Regions from separate parts of the Bacillus sp. Brlt_9 genome, predicted to be linked through region 3. Evidence: riboswitches for the same ligand, from Rfam matches in the RefSeq annotation. Region 3 holds a riboswitch; each other region holds the start of a gene.

Region 1 (6,282 bases), on a different contig from region 3:
ATTCTTCGGATCTTCTAAGAAAATTGGATCCTTCGCTGGATCTAATCCAGCTTGACCAGCAACACCGTTATTAATAACTGAAGCTGCTACATCTTTTAATACACGAGGTGTTTGCTGTGCGATAACCGGTGTAACTTTTAACTTCTTCGGATTTTCAGCAATGCCGCTTGGATCTCCGAATAAGCCAAAGTCTTTCTTAAGCTTTAATAATCCAGCTGCATCAAGAAGTTTTAATGCACGCGCTTGGTTCGTTGGATCATTTGGAATCGCAATTTCTGAACCATCTGGAATTTCATTTGCCTTCTTATATTTTTCAGAGTATAAGCCCATTGGTGCAATTTGCGTTGTACCAACAGCTGTAATATCTAACTTATGCTCTTTTTTAAATTGCTCTAAGAAAGCAATATGCTGGAATGAGTTTAGTTCAATATCTCCATCAGCTAACGCTTTATTTGGCGTTGTGTAATCAGAGAACTCAACCAGTTTAATTTTAATTCCTTCTTTTTCAGCTTTCCTCTTCAAAATTTCCCAAGCGTCTCCATCCGTTCCAGTTACACCAACGCGAACTACTTTTTCTTTAGCTCCTGCCCCTGTGTCTCCACTTGAGCAGCCGCTTAACGCTGAAATCCCTACAATTGCTGATAATGCAAATGCTAAAATTTTCTTCATTTTCTTTTCCCCTCTTCCTTTTTATGATCTGCGTAAAAAGACTTTCGCAAAGTAGTTTCCTAAATTTTGAGCTACCTGTACGAGAATAATAAGTAAAACGACCGTTACGAACATAACTGATGTATCAAAGCGCTGATAACCATATGTCATTGCTAAGTCACCAAGACCGCCACCACCGACAAGCCCAGCAACTGCAGAAAATTCAATTAAACCAACTGTCATAAATGTAACTCCTAAAATCAATGGTGCTAACGCTTCTGGCACAAGAATTTCAAATACGATTCTAATTGGTGAAGCACCCATTGCTTGTGCTGCTTCAATTACCCCTTTCGGAACAGAAACAAGATTTGTTTCAACCATTCTCGCAATACCAATCGACGCGACTAACGTCATTGGGAAAATTGCTGCTGCTGTTCCAATCGTCGTTCCAATAACACTTCTTGTTAGTGGGCTTAAAGCTACTAAGAAGATGATGAATGGAATCGGACGAATTGTATTAATAATGATATTAAGAATAGAAAAGACCCATTTATTTTCTAAAAAGTTTCCTTTCCTCGTTACATATAATAGTAAACCTAGAGGTATACCAAGAATTGTAGCAAATATAAGGGTTACAATTACCATTAAGAGGGTATCCCCCGTCGCATCTACTATGCGGGGCCAAAATATACTCCAATCAACTCGCATGAGCTTCTACCTCCTTCAGCTGCACTTGTAGTCTTAGATGTTGTAATGCTTTTTGAACTTCTTTCTGCTCACCTTGCAGTTCTACAAGTAGATTTCCAAATAGCACATTTTGAAGTTCAATAATATTTCCATACAGTACGTTTACATCGACGTTATAATTTTTCGCGATATATGATAGTACTGGCTGCCCTGTCTCTTCACCAGTAAATGTTAAGCGATAAATCTGTCCACCATTTTGAATTTTCCCTAGAACACTTTCTGGCAAATGATCATTAATAATAGAACGCACAAAGTTTTGAGTCGTCTTTGTTTTCGGTTGTGTGAAAACGTCAAACAGTTTTCCTTCTTCAATAACTTTACCCTTCTCCATTACAGCTACACGATGACATATTTCTTTCACAACATGCATTTCGTGTGTAATAAGAAGAATTGTTACATTATATTCTCGATTTACTTTCTTTAGTAAGTTCAAAATTTCTGTCGTTGTTTCTGGATCTAGAGCTGACGTTGCCTCATCACATATAAGGATATCCGGTGATGTTGCAAGTGCTCTAGCAATGCCAACACGTTGTTTTTGGCCACCTGATAGTTGCTCTGGATAATAGTCTGCTTTATCTTCTAATCCTACAAACTTCAGCAGTTCATTTACTCTTTCTTTGATCTCATTCTTTGGTACTTTCGCTAACTTTAATGGGTACGCGATATTCCAAAACACTGTTCTTGAATTAAATAAATTAAAACTTTGAAAAATCATCCCGATTCTTTGTCTTAGCTTCCGTAATTCCTTCGTCGATAGTGATGTAATATCTTTATCATCTATTGAAATCGTCCCTGCCGTCGGTCTCTCTAACATATTTACTAGGCGTAACAACGTACTCTTTCCAGCTCCACTAAAACCGATAATGCCAAAAATTTCGCCCTTCTCAACTGATAATGTTACATCTTCCACCGCATGAACAGATTGCCCACCTGATTCATATACTTTACTTACGTTGTTAAAAGAAATCATTTTCTTCCCTCCTATATGCTGTAAAAACTTGAAGTAGAGCTTTCGAGGTAAAATAAAAAGTGCTCTCCCTCTTATCAAACATAAAGATAAGAAGGAGAGCACTCATATGTACTCGGTCACATCTTCTCATCTTTCAAGCCTTTTATAAGGCTTGCTGGAGTTAGCACGGTATTAAAAACCCGTTGCTGAGGTATCGTAGGGCCAGTCCCTCCACCTCTCTGGATAAGAATGTATCGATTTAATTGTCGTTTAATTAATTCTCATTATAGAACTCAGAATAATAAGAGTCAATACATTTTTTAGAAAAATATTAATTATTCCTCTATTAAAATTTTCAAATAAAAAATGACAATATAATATTGGTTTTTAAAGTTATGTAAAATTCTTCTCCTTCATATTTTTTTAAAAGGAGAATCCTCTCTATAAAGTGAAACTTTAATCAGTGGGGGTTTTGTTCATCCCCCACTGATTATTAGCCATCACCAATCGGACATTTACGGACAGTTGATCTCCCACCTAACTTCTTTGCTCCAGCCGAATTTTGAGGTGGGAGTTTTACTGCCCGTTAATGTCGGATAAATTGAATACCATTATTTGAATATGAAATCGGAGGAAGATAAATATATGAAAACAGCTCTTTTACTCGTTGATATTCAAAATGATTATTTTCCACATGGAAAAATGGAATTGCGTAATCCAGTAGAAGCAAGCGAATATGCTAGTCAGCTACTACAATTCTTTAGAACGAAAAACGAACCTATTTTTCATATCCAACATGTAGCAATTAAAGATGACGCTACTTTTTTCCTACCCAATACAGAAGGTGTACATATTCATGAAAGCGTACGCCCACTTAGAGAAGAAACCGTTATACTCAAACATTATCCAAATAGTTTTCGCGACACCGATCTTCTAGAACAACTACAACGTTTAGACATTGAGCACGTCGTCGTATGCGGGATGATGACTCATATGTGTATCGATGCTACCGTAAGAGCTGCTTTTGATTTCGGCCTTCAATGTACCGTTATACATGATGCTTGTGCTACAAAAGATCTTTCTTTTAAGAATGCTACTATACCAGCCGTTTATATTCATAACACAATTTTGGCTAGTTTAAATGGCGTATATGCAAATGTAATGAGTACAGCGGAGTTTGTAGCTACAAAAAAACACTCCCTTCAGTGAGCAAAACCGAAAGGAGTGTTTCTTGTCAAACCATAGATTTTCTTTCAAATTGTATTATACAGGAAATCCTTAAAATGAATACTAAAAAATGCGACTAATACGTCAACTTTTCTCGTTGCTTTGTTTCTATTTACATGTTTATCCCGATATGAATAGGGTTTAGCTAGTTCCGCTTACTAAATGGTAATATTCGGTAAGTTCTTTAAATTCAAATTAACTAGTCTCTCCTATTATTTATCTGTTTGTTTTTGCTTCTTTTTCAAATACTCCGCACGCAAATTTTCAATTTGCTGCTTTTTATCAAATTTGGCAGGCGTCTGTTTTTCATGAAACTTTGCCACAGCTACCTGACTCTTGTAATCCAATTGATATTTTCCCACTTTGTTCACCTACTTTTCTTGTCTTTAAAGAGAATCTATTCAGCAAATATAAATATACCTCATTTTGCTGAAGTAAACCTTATTACTTTATTAGTTTTTCTACTGATTACTATGTTAATCCACATATAAAAAATTTTTCAAAAAAAGAGATCTTCGCAGACTGCGAAGATCTCTTCTACTATTTCTTATAAAGTTTCAGAAGTAGTTTTTGCTTGCATGTGAAGTGCTAAGTAGTCAGGGCCACCAGCTTTAGAGTCTGTACCAGACATATTAAAGCCACCGAACGGTTGGTAACCTACGATTGCACCAGTACATCCACGGTTGAAGTATAAGTTACCTACGTGGAAGTCTTCACGTGCTTTTTCAATATGGTCACGGTTGTTAGTAACAACAGCACCTGTTAAACCGTATTCTGTATTGTTTGCAATTGCAAGTGCATGATCAAAGTCTTTTGCTTTACAGAATGCTACTACTGGTCCGAAGATTTCTTCTTTCATTAAGCGAGCATCTTCTGCAACGTCAGCAACGATTGTTGGTTGGATGAACCAGCCTTTAGAATCGTCTCCTTCACCACCTGCTAAGATTCTACCTTCTTCTTTACCAATTGCAACATAGCTCATTACTTTATCGAATGCAGCTTGGTCATTAACAGGACCCATATTTGTACCTAATACAGCTGGGTTAGCAACTGTTAATTCTTTCGTTAATTCAACAGCACGATTTAATACGTGATCGTATACATCTTCATGGATTACCGCACGAGAACATGCAGAACATTTTTGTCCTGAGAATCCGAATGCTGATGCAACGATAGATTTAGCTGCTAATTCAAGATCTGCTTCTTTATCAACAACGATTGTATCTTTACCACCCATTTCAGCGATAACGCGTTTTAACCAAATTTGGCCTGGGTTTACTTTTGCTGCACGCTCATAAATACGGATACCTACATCACGAGATCCAGTGAAGCTCACGAAACGTGTACGAGGGTGATCTACTAAGTAGTCACCAACTTCAGAACCATTACCTGGAACAAAGTTTACTACGCCAGCTGGTAAGCCAGCTTCTTCTAATACTTCCATGAATTTCGCTGCTACTACAGGAGTTGTACTAGCTGGTTTTAGTAATACTGTGTTACCAGAAACTAAAGCAGCTGTTGTCATACCTGCCATAATCGCGAATGGGAAGTTCCAAGGAGAAATGATAACACCTACTCCTAATGGAATGTAAGAGAAACGATTATATTCAATTGGACGGCTTTCTACTGGAATTCCGTCTTTTAATTTTAACATTTGACGACCATAATATTCCATAAAGTCGATTGCTTCTGCTGTATCAGCATCTGCCTCATTCCATGGTTTACCTGCTTCTTTTACAAGAATAGCAGAGAATTCATGTTTTCTGCGACGAACGATTGCTGCAGCGCGGAATAAAATGTCTGCACGCATTTCTGGCTTTGATTTTCTCCAAGTTTGGAATGTTTCATCCGCTACTTGCATTGCTTTTTCAGCTAACTCACGGCTTGCTTTTGAAACGCGACCAACAAGTTCCTCTTTATTTGCAGGGTTTACAGAAACAATTTTGTCTTCTGTAGTGATTTTTTCTCCCCCAATAATTAATGGATAGTCTTGTCCAAGATAAGATTCTACTTTCTTTAAACCTTCTTCAAACGCTAATTTGTTAGCCTCCACTGAAAAATCTGTAAATGGCTCATGTTTGTATGCTACTACCATCCTTTTAGCCTCCCCTTAGAAAAACGTTTACATTTTACAACATTATTCTACACGATAATTTAGATTTATTCAAATATTCCTAGACTTATATTTTAAAAATTAATTAATTTTTAAAATATAATAAAAAAACAGAGTTATACAAATGTATAACTCTACAAAATATGAGTATATTCCAAAATGTTTTTGCTAATCAATAAAATAGTTACTAACAAAAATAAAGTCCTTACATATCCAACACCTTTTTGAACTGCAAACTTCGATCCAAAATAAGCGCCTAAAATCATTGATAATCCCATAATAATACCGTATTCAAAATGAATTACGTCTAAAAATAGAAAAGTGATTAACGATACGATATTACTAACAAAGTTCAAAAGTTTTCCAGATGCTGCCGCTTGAATAAAATCCAAACCAATTAATAAAAATGCAAAAATTAAAAAGGATCCTGTCCCTGGACCAAAAAATCCATCGTAAAACCCTATCATTAAAATAACAAAGAAAAATATTAATGTTTTTCTTTTCGTCATCTTCTTATAGGTAGATACACTGCCCCAATCCTTTTTCGCAATAATATAAATGGCAATAAACACCAACATTACAAGCACTAACGGACGTA
Region 2 (6,282 bases), on a different contig from region 3:
GAAAGGCACCTAAATTTGTTGATGGCGTATTAAATCACGAGACTGCATCTACATTAAATACGTATTTCGGTAAATATATTCACGGATTTTGGAATACAAAATTCTCACAAACGGATATGAAGATCCCGACTGAGTGGGGAACGAAAGAAGGAGTTACACCAATCTTCGGTAAGGATGGAACGTTATATTACTTTACTGATTTCACCTCTCCGAAAGAAGGAGTAGATTCTGCGTTAGGTTACTCACTTATTGATGCGCGTACAGGTAAGTTATATTACTATAACGGAAAAGAAGTGAAGGGAATTATGGATGGTTCAGCTGCTTCGGAAGTAGTGGATAATTCCTTTAAGAGAGAGAAATGGCATGGAACGATGCCGGTTATTTATAACGTGTACGGTAAACCTTCTTGGATTGTACCTGTTATTGATGACGGAGGGTTAGTACGTGCTCATACAGTTATCTATGCTTCTAATGCAAAAATATTTGCAACAGGTTCGACGCAAAAAGAAGCGCTTGAGAATTATAAAAATGCACTGAGCGGAAGTGGAGATTCATTTAGACCGACTTCAAGTGGTAAAGAGGCACAAAAAGAAGGCGTTGTACAACGTGTGTATAAAGAAAAATCAGGTGAAAATACAATTGTGTATGTACTGTTAGAGAATGAACAAAAAGTATTTATGATACCTGTGAAAAAATTCCCATATGCTATGTTTACAGAAGTGGGCGATCCAATTCAAATCACATATTTAGATACAGGAGAGGCGATGTCTTCCGTATCTAAATTTGCAAATAGCAATTTGAAAAAGTAAAGCGATAGAAATTCTATCGCTTTTTTTTTACAGTATGAAACAGGAAAATGCACTATACTTGACGTATGTTTATGTTGTAACTATAATTGTTACGATTTAGTAGTTATAGGAAAGGGTGAACGGAAAAAGTGAATGGAGTTAATCAAGAAATATATAAACCTGTAAAGACAAATAGGTTATGGATGATTCTTGTACTAGGGACACTTACGGCGATTGGGCCATTATCTATTGATATGTATTTGCCTTCTTTACCGAAATTAACAGATGACCTACAAACAGGTGCATCCCTAGCGCAGCTAACATTAACAGCTTGTTTACTTGGGCTTTCAGTAGGGCAATTATTTGTCGGTTCAATTAGTGATATTTACGGAAGGCGCAAACCTCTTATTATTGCTCTTATTATTTATGTTGCTTCTTCTTTACTTTGTGCTGTTGCGCCATCTATTTGGAGTTTAGTGTTATTGCGCTTCTTACAAGGGGCTTCAGGATCGGCTGGGATTGTTATATCACGTGCAATGGTACGTGACATGTATTCAGGTTCTGAAATGACGAAGTTTTTCTCACTGCTTATGTTAGTAAACGGAGCAGCGCCTATTTTGGCACCGATTATTGGAGGACAATTGTTACAATTTACAACATGGCGCGGTGTTTTCATCGTTCTTGGAGCAATTAGTGTATTCATGTTAATATCAGCTACTTTCGTATTACGTGAAACATTACCTCCTGAAGAGAGAGAAATGGGTGGATTGTCAGGAACATTGGCGACGTACGGAAAACTGTTAAAGGATCGTCTGTTTATGGGATATGCATTGTCACAAGGGCTAGTAACGGCGGCAATGTTTGCGTACATTTCGGGCTCACCATTTGTTTTACAGAACATATACGGAGCATCACCACAGCAATTTAGTTTATTCTTTGCAATCAACGGTATCGGTATTATTATTGCTAGTCAGGTAACGGGTCGTTTAGCAGGGAAAGTGAATGAGAAGACTTTATTTGTTGCTGGTATTATTATCGCAGCTGTTGGCGGTTTATCTTTACTACTGACAATCTTACTAGGAATAGGTTTAATTGGTGTTTTATGCTCGTTATTCCTTGTCGTATCAAGTGTCGGGGTTGTATCAACGACTGGGTTCTCGTTAGCGATGAGAAATCAGAAACAAGCCGCAGGAACAGCATCAGCCTTATTAGGATTATTACAGTTCATTTCAGGAGCACTTGTTGCACCGTTAGTAGGTATTGGGGGAAGCAACACTGCATTACCGATGGGGGTTGTGATCGCTCTTTGTGAAATTGGTGCTGTATTATGTTATCTATTTATGGCCAGAAGAAGTGAAAAGCAGTTTGAAATGCAACAAAGACAAAATTTAGAGGCTTAAATTATAAAAAAGAGCTGATTCAAATACATTTTGAATCAGCTCTTTTTTCATTTCTTTGAAATAATGAATGCAGCTTCGCAAGTTGATGCAAAAGTTATTTGCAGAAAGTGACGATACTGTGACAAAAATGTAGGCATGTATATTAAGGTATCGTCTTAAGTGTAAAAAGTAGGATGTTCTCGGTATAATAACAAGTGGAGATATAAGAAACTATAATGAGTAGTAGCTGTAGATAAAAGGAGAAGAAGAGATGAAGAAGGTTTTGGGTATTGCTGTAATGGGAAGTATGATCCTTTTAGCGGGATGTAATGGAAATAAAGATACGAAAGAACCGAAAGAAAAGGTAGAGCAATCTACTGAGCAAACAGAAGAGATGAAAGAATACCGTGCAGTACATGAAAAATACGATATGAAAATGAATAAAGAAATTAATAAAGCATTACAGTTATGGGAAGTGGCAAAAGAAAAGGGCGGTAAGGAAATAACGAATGCTAAATATAAAGAAGACGTGCAGAAGGTAACAACGGGCATGTTAGAAGATATAGATCACATACGTAAAGAAATTCGTGTGCCGAAGTCGAAAGAACAAGAACATGAAATGTATGTTGGTTTCTTAAATGAAGCAGAACAAGCGATGAAAAAATTACAGAAGTTAGCTAAAGAAGAAGATTCATCTTTGATTCGTGATATAGAAATTAATTTTTCAACAGCATCGACATACTATAAACGTTTTCAAGCAGAAACGAAAAAATAACCTTGCGCACGCGCAAGGTTATTTTTTCTTCTTACCATCTCCGTCTTCATCCTCGGATACTAATACCTTCTGTTCTTCGTGAAATTCAGAAATGGTTTGACCGGTAATATTATCGAATGGAGTATAAAAAGAAGTGATATGTTTCTTTTTAATAAAGAGTTTATAGAAGCCGATGATGACAAGTATAACGATTGTTAAGGGTAATCCTATAGTAGCAAGAAGTAAGGGATCCATCTTATAACTCCTTTAACAGTATTTCTTTTTAGTATAAGTGAAAACTATAATTTCGATAAATGACATTAAAAACTGATTTTTCTAAATATATCCAATTTGATTGACTTTTCATTTTTTCAGAATTATAATTCGAAATATACAATTTGAACCAAATAATAATATAGCAATTTACTTATCCAGAGAGGTAGAGGGACTGGCCCTATGACACCTCAGCAGCGGGTTCTGTAAGATGAACACCGTGCTAATTCCAGCAAGCAAGTCTTGAAAGATAAGTGATGGGCCTTCGTTTATTAAGCCTTGATCTTATTTTTTAAGATCAAGGCTTTTTGTATTTTAAGAAGCGGAAAGGTAATAGGAACAAATATGTCATTAAAACAAAGTAAATTCATTTGTTTAGGGGGTTATTGAAGTGTATGTTATTAAAAAACTATCGGTTATGGTTTTCACGCTATGGGTCATTACGACAGTAACATTTTTGATTATGCATATTATTCCGGGGGATCCATTTTCATCAGATGCGAAAATCTTTCCTGAAGAAGTGATACAAAACATGAGAGCGAAGTATCACCTCGATGAACCGTTATGGAATCAATATGTCGCTTATTTAGACGGCGTAGTTCATTTTGATTTTGGTGAATCTGTTCAATCCACAGGTCAAGGTGTATCAGAAATTATAACGACAGGATTTGGTCCTTCAGCGATTATTGGTTTACAAGCACTTATTATTTCATTATTAGTCGGAATTGCAGCAGGTACATTTGCAGCCCTATATCATGGGAAAGTAATTGATTATAGTGTGAGCTTACTTGCCATTCTCGGTATATCTATTCCAAGTTTTATTTTAGCACCATTATTTATACAAGTATTTGCTATACAGTTTGAACTGTTACCAGTAGCGTCTTGGGGCACATTCGAACATACCGTATTGCCATCCTTCGCATTAGCGTTAGGGCCAATCGCGGTTATTACGAGATTTGTTCGCTCTAATATGATTGAAGTATTGCAGAGTGATTATATTAAATTAGCAAGAGCGAAAGGTATACCAATTAAGAAGATTATTATAAGGCATGCCCTTCGAAATGCAATTGTTCCAGTTCTTACATTTGTTGGGCCTTTAATGGCTGGACTTTTAACAGGGACTTTCGTTATTGAAAAAATATTTTCCATTCCTGGTCTAGGAAAATATTTCGTAGATAGTATTTTTAACCGGGATTATCCGGTCATTATGGGAACGACGATTTTCTATAGTGCATTATTAATTTCTTGTATTTTCATTACAGATATTATTCACCGTATTGTTGATCCACGTATTCGTTCTATTACGTAAGGAGGGGGGACATTTAAATGGGAGCTTATGAAATCAATAAACAGTTATTAACGAATGAAGAGAAAAAAGAATTAACGATAAATAAAGAGCAGCAAACAATTAGCCGAAAGAAGGAAGTGTTTCGCAAGTTTATATCAAACCCTATAGCAGTTTTAGGGGCAGTGACGCTATTACTAATTATTATTTTCTCACTAATTGGCGAAAGTTTAACGTCATTTACTGCGAGTGAACAAGTGAAAGAAGCAACTAATTTACCTCCTAGTAGCGAGCATTGGTTCGGAACCGATGATTTAGGAAGAGACATATGGGCGCGTACTTGGGCTGGTGGGAAAATCTCGCTAACAGTTGGATTGGTAGCAGCAGCGCTAGACATAGGGCTTGGTGTACTGATCGGAGGATTTAGCGGATATGTAAGAGGGCGTAATCGTCTTGGAACGTTAATAGATGAATGGATTATAAGAGGGATTGAAGTGTTATATGGTATCCCATATTTATTAATTGTTATTTTACTATTGATCGTGATGAAACCAGGACTTTTTACAATTATAATCGCTCTTGCATTAACAGGTTGGATTGGCATGGCACGCCTCATTAGAGCCCAAGTCTTGTCTTTAAAACAAAGAGAATTTGTTATCGCAGCAGAGCGGTTAGGTACGTCTCATATGAAAATTATATATGGACACTTAATTCCAAACTTAACAGGCATTATTATCGTAAATTTATCATTTACAATTCCGGCAGCTATTTTCTCAGAATCATTTTTAAGCTTTATCGGACTCGGAGTGCAATCACCAGCGGCTAGCTGGGGAACGATGACGAACGATGCACTCGGGACATTGCTAAGCGGAGAGTGGTGGCAATTATTCTTCCCGGCAATCATGATTGCACTCATCATGTTCGCATTTAATGCAATTGGTGATGGCTTACAAGATGCAATTGATCCAAAAATCGTAAAACAGAATCGAAAGGAGAAAAAACATGGGACAGCTCTTATCTTTAGAAAACGTAACGTTAGCCGTTGAAAAAGAGAATAGTAAACAAGCAATTGTGAAGCATGTTTCCTTTTCTATTAGTGAAGGTGAAATAGTTGCGCTTGTAGGAGAAAGTGGCTCAGGGAAAAGTGTTACAGCACAATCTATTATCGGCTTAAATCAAGAATCAATTCATATTGATGATGGAAATATATCTTTTGAATCAGAGGAATTAACGAATCTACAAGAATCAGAATGGAATCAAGTTCGTGGGAAGGATATTTCTTTTATCTTTCAAGATCCACTTTCATCTTTAAATCCGACGATGAAGGTGGGAAGGCAAATTACAGAAGTGATTTTGCAACATGAGAAAAAATCGAAAAGAGAAGCAAAAGAAATTGCAATTAACTTATTAAATGATTTAGGGATACATGAAGCAGAGAAACGTTTTGAACAGTACCCACATCAATTAAGCGGAGGTATGAGGCAACGTATTTGTTTAGCAATTGCATTTGCTTGTCACCCAAAGCTCGTTATTGCAGATGAGCCTACAACTGCATTAGATGTAACGATTCAAAAACAAATTATGGGGTTATTAAAAGAGCGAAAAGAAAAACAAAATACGAGTATTTTATTAATTACACATGATTTGGCGCTTGTACGTGAAGTAGCAGATCGAGTAGTTGTGATGTACGGGGGACGTGTTGTTGAAAAAGGGACGATACAAGAAGTAATAGGTTCACCGAAGCACCCATATACGAAAAGTTTATTGCAAGCAATTCCGAATATGGATGATGCTGAAAAGGTA
Region 3 (6,282 bases):
TACTGGCAGCTTTTTTTATAAAATCTAACTTTTTCTTTACAAAACATTATTACTCCCTCAATAAAATCTTATTAAAATAAAAGCTAATATCTCCATATATATGTAAGCGAGGGAGGAGAATTTTCATGAAGGTCAGTGGACTATATAAAATAGAATGTTACATTTTCAAAGGAATTAACCGGTACTTTGATCAAAAAACATTAAATATCTTTTTCAGCAATATTACTCATATCGGTGGCGCTACTTTCTCTATTGCACTCACACTTTTCTTTTTAATTTTCGCAAAAGGGACTTTACATCAAGCTGCAATCGCAACTGCTATTTCTTTAGCAATTAGCCATATTCCGGTGCAAATATTAAAGAGATGGTATCCGCGAAAACGTCCTTATTTAACAATTCAGGATGCAAAATATCCAGTCCATCCATTAAAAGACCACTCTTTCCCATCTGGTCATACAACAGCCGTTTTCTCTGTCCTTATTCCATTTATTTGCTATAATCCGAGTTTATTTGTTTTTCTATTACCGTTAGCATTATGCGTTGGTATTTCTCGCATTTATTTAGGGCTTCACTATCCGTCTGATGTATTCGTCGGTATGTGCCTCGGCACTTGCTCTGGCATCATCTCTTTTTATCAATTCATCCCACTTTTCACATAAAGGAGTGATATGATGAGAGTCGCCATTTTTACCGATACTTTTACGCCACAAGTCAACGGGGTTGCGAAAACATTAGAACGATTAACACGTCACTTTCAGAAAGAAAAGATTGCCTATTCTGTTTTCGCCCCTCAGCATACAGCTGAAGATAATTTCGTGGCTAATGTAAACAAGATGAGAAGTATCCCGTTAACAATATTATATCCAGAATGTCGCTTTTCTTTTCCTACTCCGCGCATTAAACGAGAACTTCTTGCTTTTAAACCTGATATGATTCACATTGCCACACCTTTCAACATGGGACTTTATGGATTGTATTATGCAAAAAAGTTAAACATCCCAGTTGTCGGTTCTTATCATACTGATTTCGATGCTTATTTACGCTATTACAAAATCGAATTTCTCTCCAATATGCTTTGGAACTATTTAAAATGGTTTCATAGTCATATGCAAAAAAATTTCGTTCCTTCTTTTGAAACGTTACACCAACTAAAAAATAAAGGCTTTCAAGCCCTCTCCATATGGGGACGTGGTGTAGATTGCACACTCTTTCATCCATCTTACAATACAGACCTATTCCGAAAAAAATATAATATTACAGCGAAGTATGTCCTTTCCTACGTTGGACGGATTGCCCCTGAAAAAGATATTGATACGTTGCAACACCTTATCGTAAAAACAGCGCATACTCGAAACGACATTCATTGGCTCATCGCTGGAGACGGTCCTCTAGCACCCAATTTACGTGAAACTGTTCCGCAAACAAATGTAACCTTTACTGGATATTTACAAGGTGCAGATTTAGCTGAAGCATATGCTTGTTCTAACATCATGGTATTTCCATCAGCTACTGAAACATTCGGGAATGTCGTACTTGAATCGCTTGCATGCGGTACACCTGTCATTGGTGCAAATAGTGGTGGGGTTAAAAATATTATTACAGATGGAAAAACGGGAGTTCTTTGTCCGCCCAAAAATGAGAACGCATTTCTATCATCCATTTATTCTTTATTACAAAATGAAGAAAAACTGGAGCAAATGGGAATAACAGCTTCATCTTATGCAAAATCAAAAAGCTGGGATGAGATCTTTCGTGGCTTGCTTAACCAATATGAAGAAGTCCTTCACCATAACGCATCAGAGTTGCTTGCTTAAATAGAAAAACTCCCTTCAAAAAACGAAGGGAGTTTATTACACAGTTGTAAACTTTACTTAAACAAATGATACACAAGGTTAAACATCACTGTATTCCTATATTCATTATAACAAAAATAAATATAACTAAATAGACTTGTAATAAAAACCCATAAAAATTAATATATGGTTATACAGTGTTTTAACTGTATATTGATTTTAAGAATTCCCCTTAAAATCAACTTACTCACATACCTTTATACAGTAATTGTTCCCCAATTTCTGTATATCAAAAAACCTTTCATTCATTTGAAAGGTCTTTTTGAGCCTGTACATATTCTTCTTTCGTATTCACATTTATAAACCAATCTGCATTCGCCTGTACCTCTTCACCAGCAATATATTTCACATTACATTGTGATAAAAGATGACCCATACTTCTTTTTTCTTCTTGAAGCAAAGCATAAATCTTTTCTTTCACACGGTTATGATACGCTGCAAGTAACGGTTGTTTTCTTCCATTAATAATAGGTACAACTGCATCATACTCATCGCTTGTTTGCTCTAATAAAATGGTAAACCATTCATGCAAAACATTTGGCGCATCGCAAGGCATAATAGCGTACCAATCTGCTTCTATATATTCCATTCCTGATACAATTCCAGCAAGTGGGCCGTTTCCTTTATAATGCGGAATATCTTCTATAACAGCAACTTGTACCAGTTGCTCTACTCGCTCTTTTATATCAGAGTGACTAATGACCACAACTTCTTGGAGCGCAATTTTCATCACTTTCACAATATGCTCAATAAAAGTACTACCTTGCCAGCTCGCTAACGCTTTCGGCTCACCGAATCGACTCGACATACCGCCTGCCAATACAATTCCAGCATACTTACTCATTGGCGATGCAGCTCAAATGTAATATGACCTAATTCCGGTAAAATCAATTTATTCATCGCAAGGCGAACTGCGCCGCTAGATCCTGGCATCGAGAAGACAACTTTGCGCCCAATTGTACCACCGATTGCTCTACTTAACATTGCGCTGCTTCCGATATCTTCTAAATAACTAATCATGCGGAACAATTCACCAAATCCAACAATTTCTTTATGTAATAGCGCTGATACTGCTTCAATTGTGACATCACGTTTCGTAATACCAGTTCCGCCATTTGTTAATACAACATCGACATCTTCCCTATGATAACCAGCTAACACTGCTTGCTGAATACTTTCTTTATCATCTTTTACAATTTCATAAGAGGTCACTGTATGGCCTGCTTCTTTTAACAATTCATGTAATAGTTGTCCGCTCTTATCCGTCTCTTCTGTACGTGTATCGGAAATCGTTACAATCTTGCAGCGCACTTCTTTTGGTGCTTGTTTTTTATGTTCATTGACACTCATTTTTCCTCTTCCTTTCTTAAAGACTTTTCTTCATTTTATCATACATATCTTTACACAATTATGTATGAAGCCGATGATGCATCATGATACAATATAAGTATACTAATCCACAAAAAGGAAAATAAAAAAACATTCTTTCTTATCCCCCTAGACTTCACATCATTAGCTAACCTTTAACTTTTCTTATATTTTCTACATAGTAGAATTCAGTTTTTAAAATTGCACTACCAAATAAATCGGAGGTCTACATATTATGGAACTATATAAAAAATTAACAACAACATTCATCCTCTTATTCGTCGCTTCCATTACTGTCGGCTTTTCTCTAAAAGGCGCAATTCCATACGCTACATTAGTAAGCATTATATTCGCAACACTATTTTTACTAAGCAGTGCCTTTTGCGCAGGTAAAGCACGTCAAATGAAAGGATGATTACATATGTTCAAGAAGAAACCAATCCATTGTAAATCATGCAAAAAAGAAATACAAACGTATGAAAAAGCATGGATTCATATGCCATTTCCGGCAAGCGGAATGACGAATATGAAAAAGTATATTGAGCTAGATGGCGAAGTGTATTGTAACTCATGCATTCAAATTATAAGTAAAACGAAATAAAAAAAGCTTTGCGCTCACCGCGCAAAGCTTTTTTTCATATATTATAGACCAGCTTGCTCTTTTAAAGCTGCAGCTTTGTCTGTACGTTCCCATGTTAGATCTACATCAGTACGTCCGAAGTGGCCGTAAGCTGCTGTTTGTTTGTAAATTGGGCGACGTAAGTCTAGCATTTTAATAATACCAGCTGGGCGAAGATCGAAGTTGTTACGAACTAGTTCTACTAGTACGTCTTCAGATACTTTACCAGTGCCGAACGTATCAACTGAAATTGATACTGGTTGTGCTACACCGATTGCGTATGCAAGTTGTACTTCTGCTTTGTCAGCAAGACCAGCTGCTACGATGTTTTTCGCAACATAACGAGCTGCATATGCTGCTGAACGGTCAACTTTCGTTGCATCTTTACCAGAGAATGCACCGCCACCGTGGCGAGCGTATCCACCGTAAGTATCAACGATGATTTTACGTCCTGTTAAACCAGCATCACCTTGTGGTCCACCAATTACGAAGCGGCCAGTTGGGTTAATGAAGAATTTCGTTTCTCCATCCATTAATTCTGCTGGAACGACAGCTTTAATTACATGCTCTTTTAAATCGCGATCGATTTCTTCCCATGTAACATCTGGATGATGCTGTGTAGAAATTACGATTGTATCTACACGTACCGGTTTACCATTTTCATCATACTCAACTGTAACTTGCGTTTTTCCATCCGGACGTAGGTATGATAATGTATCATCTTTACGTACTTCAGTTAAACGGCGAGCTAATTTGTGAGCAAGCGAGATTGGAAGTGGCATTAACTCTTGTGTCTCATTACATGCGAAACCAAACATTAAACCTTGGTCTCCTGCACCAATTGCCTCAATCTCAGCGTCAGTCATTTGACCTTCGCGTGCTTCTAGCGCTTGGTCAACACCCATAGCGATGTCAGCAGATTGCTCATCGATAGATGTTAAAACTGCACAAGTTTCTGCATCGAATCCGTATTTTGCGCGTGTGTAACCAATGCCTTGAATTGTTTCACGAACGATTTTTGGAATATCTACGTAAGTAGAAGTCGTAATTTCCCCCGCTACCAATACTAAACCAGTTGTTACAGTTGTTTCACAAGCTACACGTGCATTTGCGTCTTTTGATAAGATCGCATCTAAAATTGAATCAGAAATTTGGTCACAAATTTTATCTGGATGTCCTTCAGTTACAGACTCAGATGTGAACAGATGACGTTTTTTTGTCATGTGGTAAACCTCCCTACAGTAATTGTATATATTGTACGGAACTCATCCTTAATTTGCCACAAATTGCGACATACATTTATTCTCCCACACAAGCATACAGAAAAACCTTTCCCACTTTACATAGAGGAAAGGTTTAATTTGCTACTTGCATACTGCTTTTTGCCCTTCGCTCTTATCGTTCGAGACCTGTAGCCTCGCACAGGTTTTAGCACCTATTCACCTGTATTTACCACTACAAGTGAGGTTGCTGGGCTTCATCGGGCCTGTCCCTCCGCCAGCTCGGGATAAGAGAGTATCCGTCCCAACCTATACTAAAGAAATGATATTCATTTGTCAATTAATATTCACATTTTCCTGAAAGTTTTTCTCAATACGCCTGAAATGAAATATTAATAAGGAAATAATGCATTCACACAAACAAAAAGAAATAAATAGTATACATTATTTATATAATTGTGTTATACTATTGTTGGGGATTACGAGAAATATTTCATTAAATGAAAAGGATGGTATATAAATATGAGTACTGTGAATGTCCAAATTGGTTTACACGAATTATTGAACGGAAGCAATGCACAGATTCAACTAAGTGTTCCGCAATTAGTGGAAAAAGTATTAATGCGAAATGAAGGGAAATTGACTTCTACTGGTGCCGTTTCTGCTTCAACAGGAAAATATACAGGACGTTCTCCTAAAGATAAATTTATTGTGAAAGAAGCATCGGTTGCTGACAAAATTGCTTGGGGAGCAGTGAATCAACCGATTTCTGAAGAACATTTTAATAAATTATATACTAAAGTTTTAGAATACTTAAAAGAAAAAGAAGAGTTATTCGTCTTCAATGGATTTGCAGGCGCTGACCGCAATTACCGCCTACCAATTCAAGTTATTAACGAATATGCATGGCACAATTTATTTGTACATCAATTATTCATTCGTCCAACTGAAGAAGAATTAACAACTCATGAATCAGAGTTCACAATTGTTTCTGCACCGAATTTCAAAGCTGATCCAGCTGTTGACGGTACAAACTCTGAAGCATTTATTATGGTTTCATTCGAAAAACGTATCGTACTAATTGGTGGTACAGAATACGCTGGAGAAATGAAAAAGTCAATCTTCTCTATTATGAACTTCTTACTACCTGAACAAGATATTCTTTCTATGCATTGCTCTGCAAACGTAGGTGAAGAAGGCGACGTAGCACTATTCTTCGGTT
Region 4 (6,282 bases), on a different contig from region 3:
GTTTGAAATAATAAAACGTTTTCTATATGATAAAGGTAAAGGTTAGTAAAAAAGTAGGTGAATTTATGACAGTAACATTTTATTCATATCCAAAGTGTGGCACATGTCAAAAAGCAAAGAAATGGTTTGAGGCAAATGATGTAGCATATGAGATGATTCATATTGTTGAAAATCCACCATCAAAAGAAGATTTACGTAATTTACATGAAAAAAGTGAATTACCATTAAAAAAATTCTTTAATACAAGTGGAATGCGTTATCGTGAACTTGGTCTGAAAGATAAGTTAAAAGATGCAAGTGAAGACGAAATGTACGAGCTTTTAGCATCTGATGGCATGTTGATTAAACGTCCAATTGTAACAGATGGAACGAAGGTAACACTTGGTTTTAACGAAGAGCAGTTTGAAAGTGTGTGGAAAAAGTACCAATAAGGTATTTTTACATAATTAATACATTCACTGGAGGTACAGTCATGAGCATTCCAAATAATTTACGTTACTCTGAAGAACACGAATGGGTAAAAACTGAAGGTAATGAAGTTGTTATCGGTATTACTCACTTTGCACAAGGTGAGTTAGGCGATATCGTATTCGTTGAACTTCCAGAAGTAGGTGCAACAATCGAAGCTGACGAGCCATTCGGAAGCGTAGAATCTGTTAAAACAGTTTCTGAGTTATACGCACCTGTAAGTGGTAAAGTTGTAGCAGTAAACGAAGAATTAAGTGACCAACCAGAACTTGTTAACGAATCTCCATACGAGGGTGCATGGATGGTTAAAGTTGAACTTTCTGATGCAAGCCAAGTTGAGAAGTTATTAACTGCTGAAAAATATGCAGAAATGACAAACCAAGACTAATTATAGTCGACTAAAGGACAGCCTTTGTGCTGTCCTTTTTTATTTTGTGAAAAATAATGAACGTAGAATCATATACTAATTATCGTGTAGGAGAACGTTTTTTATTGTCTAGCTCCAGCGGCTAGATTGTTCGGTGGCTTCGCTTCTTCCTACAAGGCAAAAAGCGCCTTTACGTCAGAAGCTCCATCCCCCTCACAATCTGAACGAGCCGCTTGCGCTTTTCATTGTCCAGCTCCACCTCCTAGCCCTTCATGTCTAAGAACCTTCCGCACGAGAAGACAAAAAGCGTCTTCTGTGCGAAAGAACCTTAGCCAACAGGGCTAAGCAGTCGGTTCCGCTTTTCTTTATGATCCAGCTCCAGCGGCTAGATTGTTCGGTGGCTTCACTTCTTCCTGCAAGGCAAAAATCGCCTTTGCGTCAGAAGCTCCATCCCCCTCACAATCTAAACGAGCCGCTTGCGCTTTTCATTATGATCCAGCTCCAGCGGCTAGAACAGTCGGTCATTTCACTCCTTCACTTGAGGCAAAAGGCGCCTCTAGTTCAGGAGTTCCAATGCCCTCCTGTTCTAAACGAGCCGCTTGCGCTTTTCTTTTGCAAAAATAAACAGGAAACAACATGAAAATAACGAATATACTATATACTAAGTTAAAGGTTGTATAGTATATGGTGATCGGGTGATGACATATGATTTATGTGGAAAAAGTCATTATTGTAGAAGGTACATCAGATAGAAGAAAGATTGAATCTATTATTCGGGAACCGGTGGAAATTGTTTGTACAAATGGTACAATTGGTTTGTCGAAAATGGATGAGCTCGTTGATCAGTTTTTTGATAAGGAAGTGTATGTGCTAGTGGATGCTGATGATGCTGGAGAAAAGTTAAGGAAACAATTTCGCAAAGAATTCCCGCAAGCAGAGCATATTTATATTGATCGCTCGTACCGAGAAGTGGCAACTGCGCCATCTTCACACTTAGCAAATGTATTATGGGGAGCTGACATTGACGTTTATACAGAATATTTACGGTAAGGAATGATAGAAGTGATTGACTGGACAGGAGCCGAAGCAACAGCCCTAATAGAGAACGAAGAAAAAACAGTGTTATATGTATATACTCCAATGTGTGGAACATGCCAATTAGCAAAAAAGATGTTAACTGTCGTTGAGATGACAATTGAAGATTTGAAAATTGGAATGTTAGATTTAAATTATGCTCCGCATTTAGCGAAAGAGTATGGAATCGAAAGTGTACCGTGTTTACTTGTTTTTGAAAATGGGACACTCATGAAGAAGATATATGCATTTCATTCGGTTGAATATTTATATACGGAATTAAAGTAGGCGGCAAAGTTTTTGCCGCCTCGACATATTTCTCGGGAAATATGTCGAGAGGCAGGGTGGTTACAGTATTTGTCGAGCGAAAATAACAGGATTGCTCTTTAGTGAGAGGGAATGGTATGTGTAATAGAAAGTGATATGAAGGATGTGATTTAGGGTGAAATTATATTCTTTGCTGCAATCATTTGTAAATTATGCTAATGGTCAATATCATTTAGAGCCGCTTTTAAGACAAGGAGAAAAAACTGTTAATTTCCGCTTTGGAGATGAGAGTTGTTCGTTACAAATTTCAAGAGATTATATAGAGTTGCTACATGAGGAAAGAGGCACGGAGCAAATCGTTTGTGTAGATGAAGAAGATGTAAAACAATTGGTGAACGGAAATGTACGATTGCAAATGTTAATGAACGATGGGCGTGTACAATATTCGGGAACGTATCGAACGATGCTGTTAGTTGAATCGATGTTTCATATATGTAAACCGATGTCAGTAGGCGCTTAAAATTCTGAAGTTTCATTTTTTGCGAAAATTTCTGTTGACATGGTGTGTGGATGTTGATACAATTCAATTCATAAAATATAGACAATTTCATAAATTACAAATCAGACGAAAATGTAATCTGATTTCTCTTATCAAGAGAGGTGGAGGGACTGTGCCCTGTGAAGCCCGGCAACCGTCAACTTATGTTGAAATGGTGCCAATTCCTGCAAAGCAAATGCTTTGAGAGATGAGAGAGAGGGATAATGTTGTTATATACGCACATAAACCTTTCTGCTTCTCTAGAGCAGAAAGGTTTTTTTATTGTTTGAATGTGGAGGACATTCAAATAATAAAAGTAGTGATAACGGTGGACTACACGCATTAAACATAAAAAATTGCGGAGTCGATCCAAACAAAAAGGGGTGAACATCATGATCTTATTAGAAAATGTAAAGAAAATATATAAAGCAAAAAGCGGTGATGTCACTGCTGTAGATAATGCCAATTTAAAAATAGACAAAGGCGAAATATTTGGTGTTATCGGATATAGTGGCGCTGGGAAAAGTTCGTTAATCAGATTATTCAATCAGCTAGAGAAACCAACTTCTGGTCAAATTACAATTGCAAATCGCGTGATTTCAGCAATTACAGGAAGTGAACTTCGTAAGGCAAGGCAAGAAATCGGAATGATTTTTCAACACTTCAACTTACTTTGGTCACGAACTGTACGAGAAAATATCGAGTTCCCACTTGAGATTGCAGGTGTTGATAAGGCGAAGAGAAGAAAACGTGTGGATGAGTTAATTCATCTTGTTGGATTAGAGGGAAGAGGAGACGCGTATCCTTCTCAGCTGAGCGGAGGACAAAAGCAACGCGTCGGTATTGCAAGAGCATTAGCTAACAATCCACAAGTGCTTTTATGTGATGAAGCAACATCAGCTCTTGATCCAGAAACGACAGATCAAATTTTAGATTTATTATTAGATATTAATAAGCGTCTCGGTTTAACAATTGTACTTATTACACATGAGATGCACGTCATTCGAAAGATTTGTAATCGAGTAGCGGTAATGGAGAAAGGAAAGATTGTAGAAACGGGTCCAGTACTTGATGTATTTCGCAATCCGCAGAAAGACATTACGAAACGATTTGTACAGCAGTTAACGGATTCTGAAGATACAAATGAAACGATTGAAAGTTTAATTGAAAAGTATCCAGATGGTAAAGTCGTTCGTTTGCAGTTTATCGGTGAGGCTGTAGAAAGACCAGTGCTTCAAAGATTAATGCAACGCAGTGATATAGAAGTTAGTATTTTGCAAGGAAATATCGCACAAACGAATAACGGCTCTTACGGTAGTTTAGTCGTTCATTTAAATGGTGAGGAGACAGCGATTCAGCAAGCAATAGAGGGAATACATCAAGATCAAGTAGAGCTGGAGGTGATTGCACATGGATAAGTTACTCACAAATGTTGATTGGAATCAAATGTTAGAAGCAACTGGTGAAACGTTATATATGACGGCAATCGCAGCTCTTGCCACATTTGTTTTAGGACTAATTTTAGGATTGTTACTTTTCATGACGGCGAAAGATAATTTATGGGAAAACAAAACGGTTAATACAGCGATTGGAGCGTTCGTAAACATTTTCCGTTCGATACCGTTCATCATTTTAATTATTTTATTAATCCCATTCACAAAGATCTTGCTTGGAACAATTCTTGGAGCAAGTGCAGCACTTCCGGCTTTAATTATTGGAGCGGCACCATTTTATGCAAGAATGGTTGAAATTGCACTTCGTGAAATTGATAAAGGTGTAATCGAAGCTTCAAAAGCGATGGGAGCAAAAACAAGCACAATTATTTTGAAAGTGTTAATTCCAGAATCATTACCAGCGTTAGTATCTGGTATTACGGTTACGACAATTGCTTTAGTAGGCTATACAGCGATGGCGGGAGTTGTTGGTGCTGGTGGCCTTGGCACACTTGCCTATTTAGAAGGATTCCAACGAGGAAATAACGATGTAACAATCGTTGCGACAATTTGTGTATTACTAGTTGTATTTTTCATTCAGTGGATTGGTGATAGTTTAACGACTCGAATAGATAAACGATAATAAAAAACAGGAGGATGTTTCAAATGAAAAAATTATTACTTACAGCACTTATTTCAACTTCAATTTTTGGGTTAGCTGCCTGCGGTGGGAAAGATAAAGATGAAAAGAAACTTGTTGTCGGTGCTTCTAACGTACCGCACGCTGTTATTTTAGAAAAGGCAAAACCGTTACTTGAGAAAAAAGGAATTGAATTAGAAGTGAAAAAGTTCCAAGATTACGTGTTACCAAATAAATCGTTAGCGGATAAGGATTTAGATGCAAACTACTTCCAGCACATTCCGTATTTAGAAAAAGAAATGAAAGATAAAAAGTATGACTTTGAAGTAGCAGGAAAAATTCATTTAGAACCAATTGGTGTATATTCTCAAAAATATAAAAGTTTAAAAGAGCTTCCAAACGGAGCGACAATTATTATGAGTAACTCTGTTGCTGACCATGGACGTGGTTTAGCAATTTTACAAAAAGAAGGTATTTTAAAAATTAAAGACGGAGTAGATCCAGTTAAAGCGACGCCAAAAGATATTGCGGATAATCCGAAAAACTTAAAATTCAAAACAGATATCGAGCCGGGTTTATTACCACAAGTGTATAACAATAAAGAAGGCGACGCTGTTTTAATTAACTCGAACTATGCAATTGATGCGAAGTTAAATCCAGAAAAAGATGCAATTGCAATTGAAGGTGACGATTCTCCATACGCAAACGTAGTAGCTGTTCGTAAAGGTGATAAAGATAAGAAAGAGATTAAAGCTCTTGTAGAAGTACTACATTCTAAAGAAATTGAAGACTTCATTAATAAAGAATATAAAGGGGCAGTTGTTCCTGTAAAAGAATAATTGCTGCGGAAGGGTTGGTGTATGCTGGCCCTTTTTATAACTACATAATTATACGGGAGAAGGGGATATCATATGAAAAAGATTCTATTGTCAGTTGTTACAGCGCTGTCTGTATTTACATTAGCTGCTTGCGGAGGGAAAGAGGAGAATAAGCTTGTTGTGGGAGCTTCTAACGTGCCGCACGCTGTTATTTTAGAGAAGGCACAGCCGATATTAGAGAAAAAGGGTATTAAATTAGAAATTAAAAAATTCCAAGATTATGTGCTGCCGAATAAAGCGTTAGCGGATAAGGAAATTGATGCAAACTACTTCCAACACATTCCTTACTTAGATAAAGAAATTCAAGAAAAGGGATATAAAATTGTAAACGCAGGAAAAATCCATTTAGAGCCAATGGGCATTTATTCTAAGAAATATAAAAGTTTAAAAGAACTTCCAGATGGCGGGACAGTTATTATGAGTAATAACGTAGCAGAGCGTGGACGTATGCTAGCACTTTTACAAAAAGGTGGCGTTATTAAATTAAAAGAAGGTGTAGATGTTGTTAAGGCAACAGTAAAAGATGTTGTAGAAAACCCGAAAAACTTAAAGTTTAAAACAGATGTTGAACCTGGATTGTCACCGAAGTTATATGAAAATAATGAAGGTGACGCTTT

What was found. Region 3 has a riboswitch for S-adenosylmethionine ahead of metK (methionine adenosyltransferase). Riboswitches for the same ligand answer to the same signal wherever they lie in the genome.
Region 1: it holds a riboswitch for S-adenosylmethionine, as region 3 does, so the genes downstream of both, VF726_RS24525 (methionine ABC transporter ATP-binding protein) here and metK (methionine adenosyltransferase) in region 3, are expected to answer to the same signal.
Region 2: it holds a riboswitch for S-adenosylmethionine, as region 3 does, so the genes downstream of both, VF726_RS28930 (ABC transporter permease) here and metK (methionine adenosyltransferase) in region 3, are expected to answer to the same signal.
Region 4: it holds a riboswitch for S-adenosylmethionine, as region 3 does, so the genes downstream of both, VF726_RS30485 (methionine ABC transporter ATP-binding protein) here and metK (methionine adenosyltransferase) in region 3, are expected to answer to the same signal.

Annotation. Positions count from the first base shown of each region.
Region 1 covers NZ_JAYJLO010000008.1:22,068-28,349, reverse strand. The annotation lists gene VF726_RS24535 (MetQ/NlpA family ABC transporter substrate-binding protein) at 1-669, opposite strand, end outside; gene VF726_RS24530 (methionine ABC transporter permease) at 691-1,356, opposite strand; gene VF726_RS24525 (methionine ABC transporter ATP-binding protein) at 1,346-2,365, opposite strand; SAM riboswitch class I at 2,489-2,594, opposite strand; gene VF726_RS24520 (cysteine hydrolase family protein) at 2,990-3,553, shown strand; gene VF726_RS24515 (hypothetical protein) at 3,784-3,933, opposite strand; gene pruA (L-glutamate gamma-semialdehyde dehydrogenase) at 4,119-5,666, opposite strand; gene VF726_RS24505 (TSUP family transporter) at 5,819-6,282, opposite strand, start outside.
Region 2 covers NZ_JAYJLO010000014.1:22,557-28,838, forward strand. The annotation lists gene VF726_RS28910 (DUF3981 domain-containing protein) at 1-809, shown strand, start outside; gene VF726_RS28915 (multidrug effflux MFS transporter) at 938-2,188, shown strand; gene VF726_RS28920 (hypothetical protein) at 2,439-2,942, shown strand; gene VF726_RS28925 (DUF3951 domain-containing protein) at 2,961-3,176, opposite strand; SAM riboswitch class I at 3,346-3,451, shown strand; gene VF726_RS28930 (ABC transporter permease) at 3,586-4,503, shown strand; gene VF726_RS28935 (ABC transporter permease) at 4,521-5,525, shown strand; gene VF726_RS28940 (ABC transporter ATP-binding protein) at 5,482-6,282, shown strand, end outside.
Region 3 covers NZ_JAYJLO010000002.1:107,418-113,699, reverse strand. The annotation lists gene VF726_RS06775 (phosphatase PAP2 family protein) at 126-659, shown strand; gene VF726_RS06770 (glycosyltransferase family 4 protein) at 672-1,814, shown strand; gene VF726_RS06765 (molybdenum cofactor guanylyltransferase) at 2,095-2,697, opposite strand; gene VF726_RS06760 (MogA/MoaB family molybdenum cofactor biosynthesis protein) at 2,694-3,203, opposite strand; gene VF726_RS06755 (hypothetical protein) at 3,457-3,636, shown strand; gene VF726_RS06750 (hypothetical protein) at 3,643-3,822, shown strand; gene metK (methionine adenosyltransferase) at 3,864-5,063, opposite strand; SAM riboswitch class I at 5,233-5,354, opposite strand; gene pckA (phosphoenolpyruvate carboxykinase (ATP)) at 5,583-6,282, shown strand, end outside.
Region 4 covers NZ_JAYJLO010000019.1:16,573-22,854, reverse strand. The annotation lists gene VF726_RS30510 (arsenate reductase family protein) at 66-431, shown strand; gene gcvH (glycine cleavage system protein GcvH) at 473-856, shown strand; gene VF726_RS30500 (toprim domain-containing protein) at 1,541-1,885, shown strand; gene VF726_RS30495 (thioredoxin family protein) at 1,889-2,197, shown strand; gene VF726_RS30490 (hypothetical protein) at 2,352-2,696, shown strand; SAM riboswitch class I at 2,822-2,929, shown strand; gene VF726_RS30485 (methionine ABC transporter ATP-binding protein) at 3,107-4,132, shown strand; gene VF726_RS30480 (methionine ABC transporter permease) at 4,125-4,790, shown strand; gene metQ (methionine ABC transporter substrate-binding lipoprotein MetQ) at 4,814-5,626, shown strand; gene metQ (methionine ABC transporter substrate-binding lipoprotein MetQ) at 5,699-6,282, shown strand, end outside.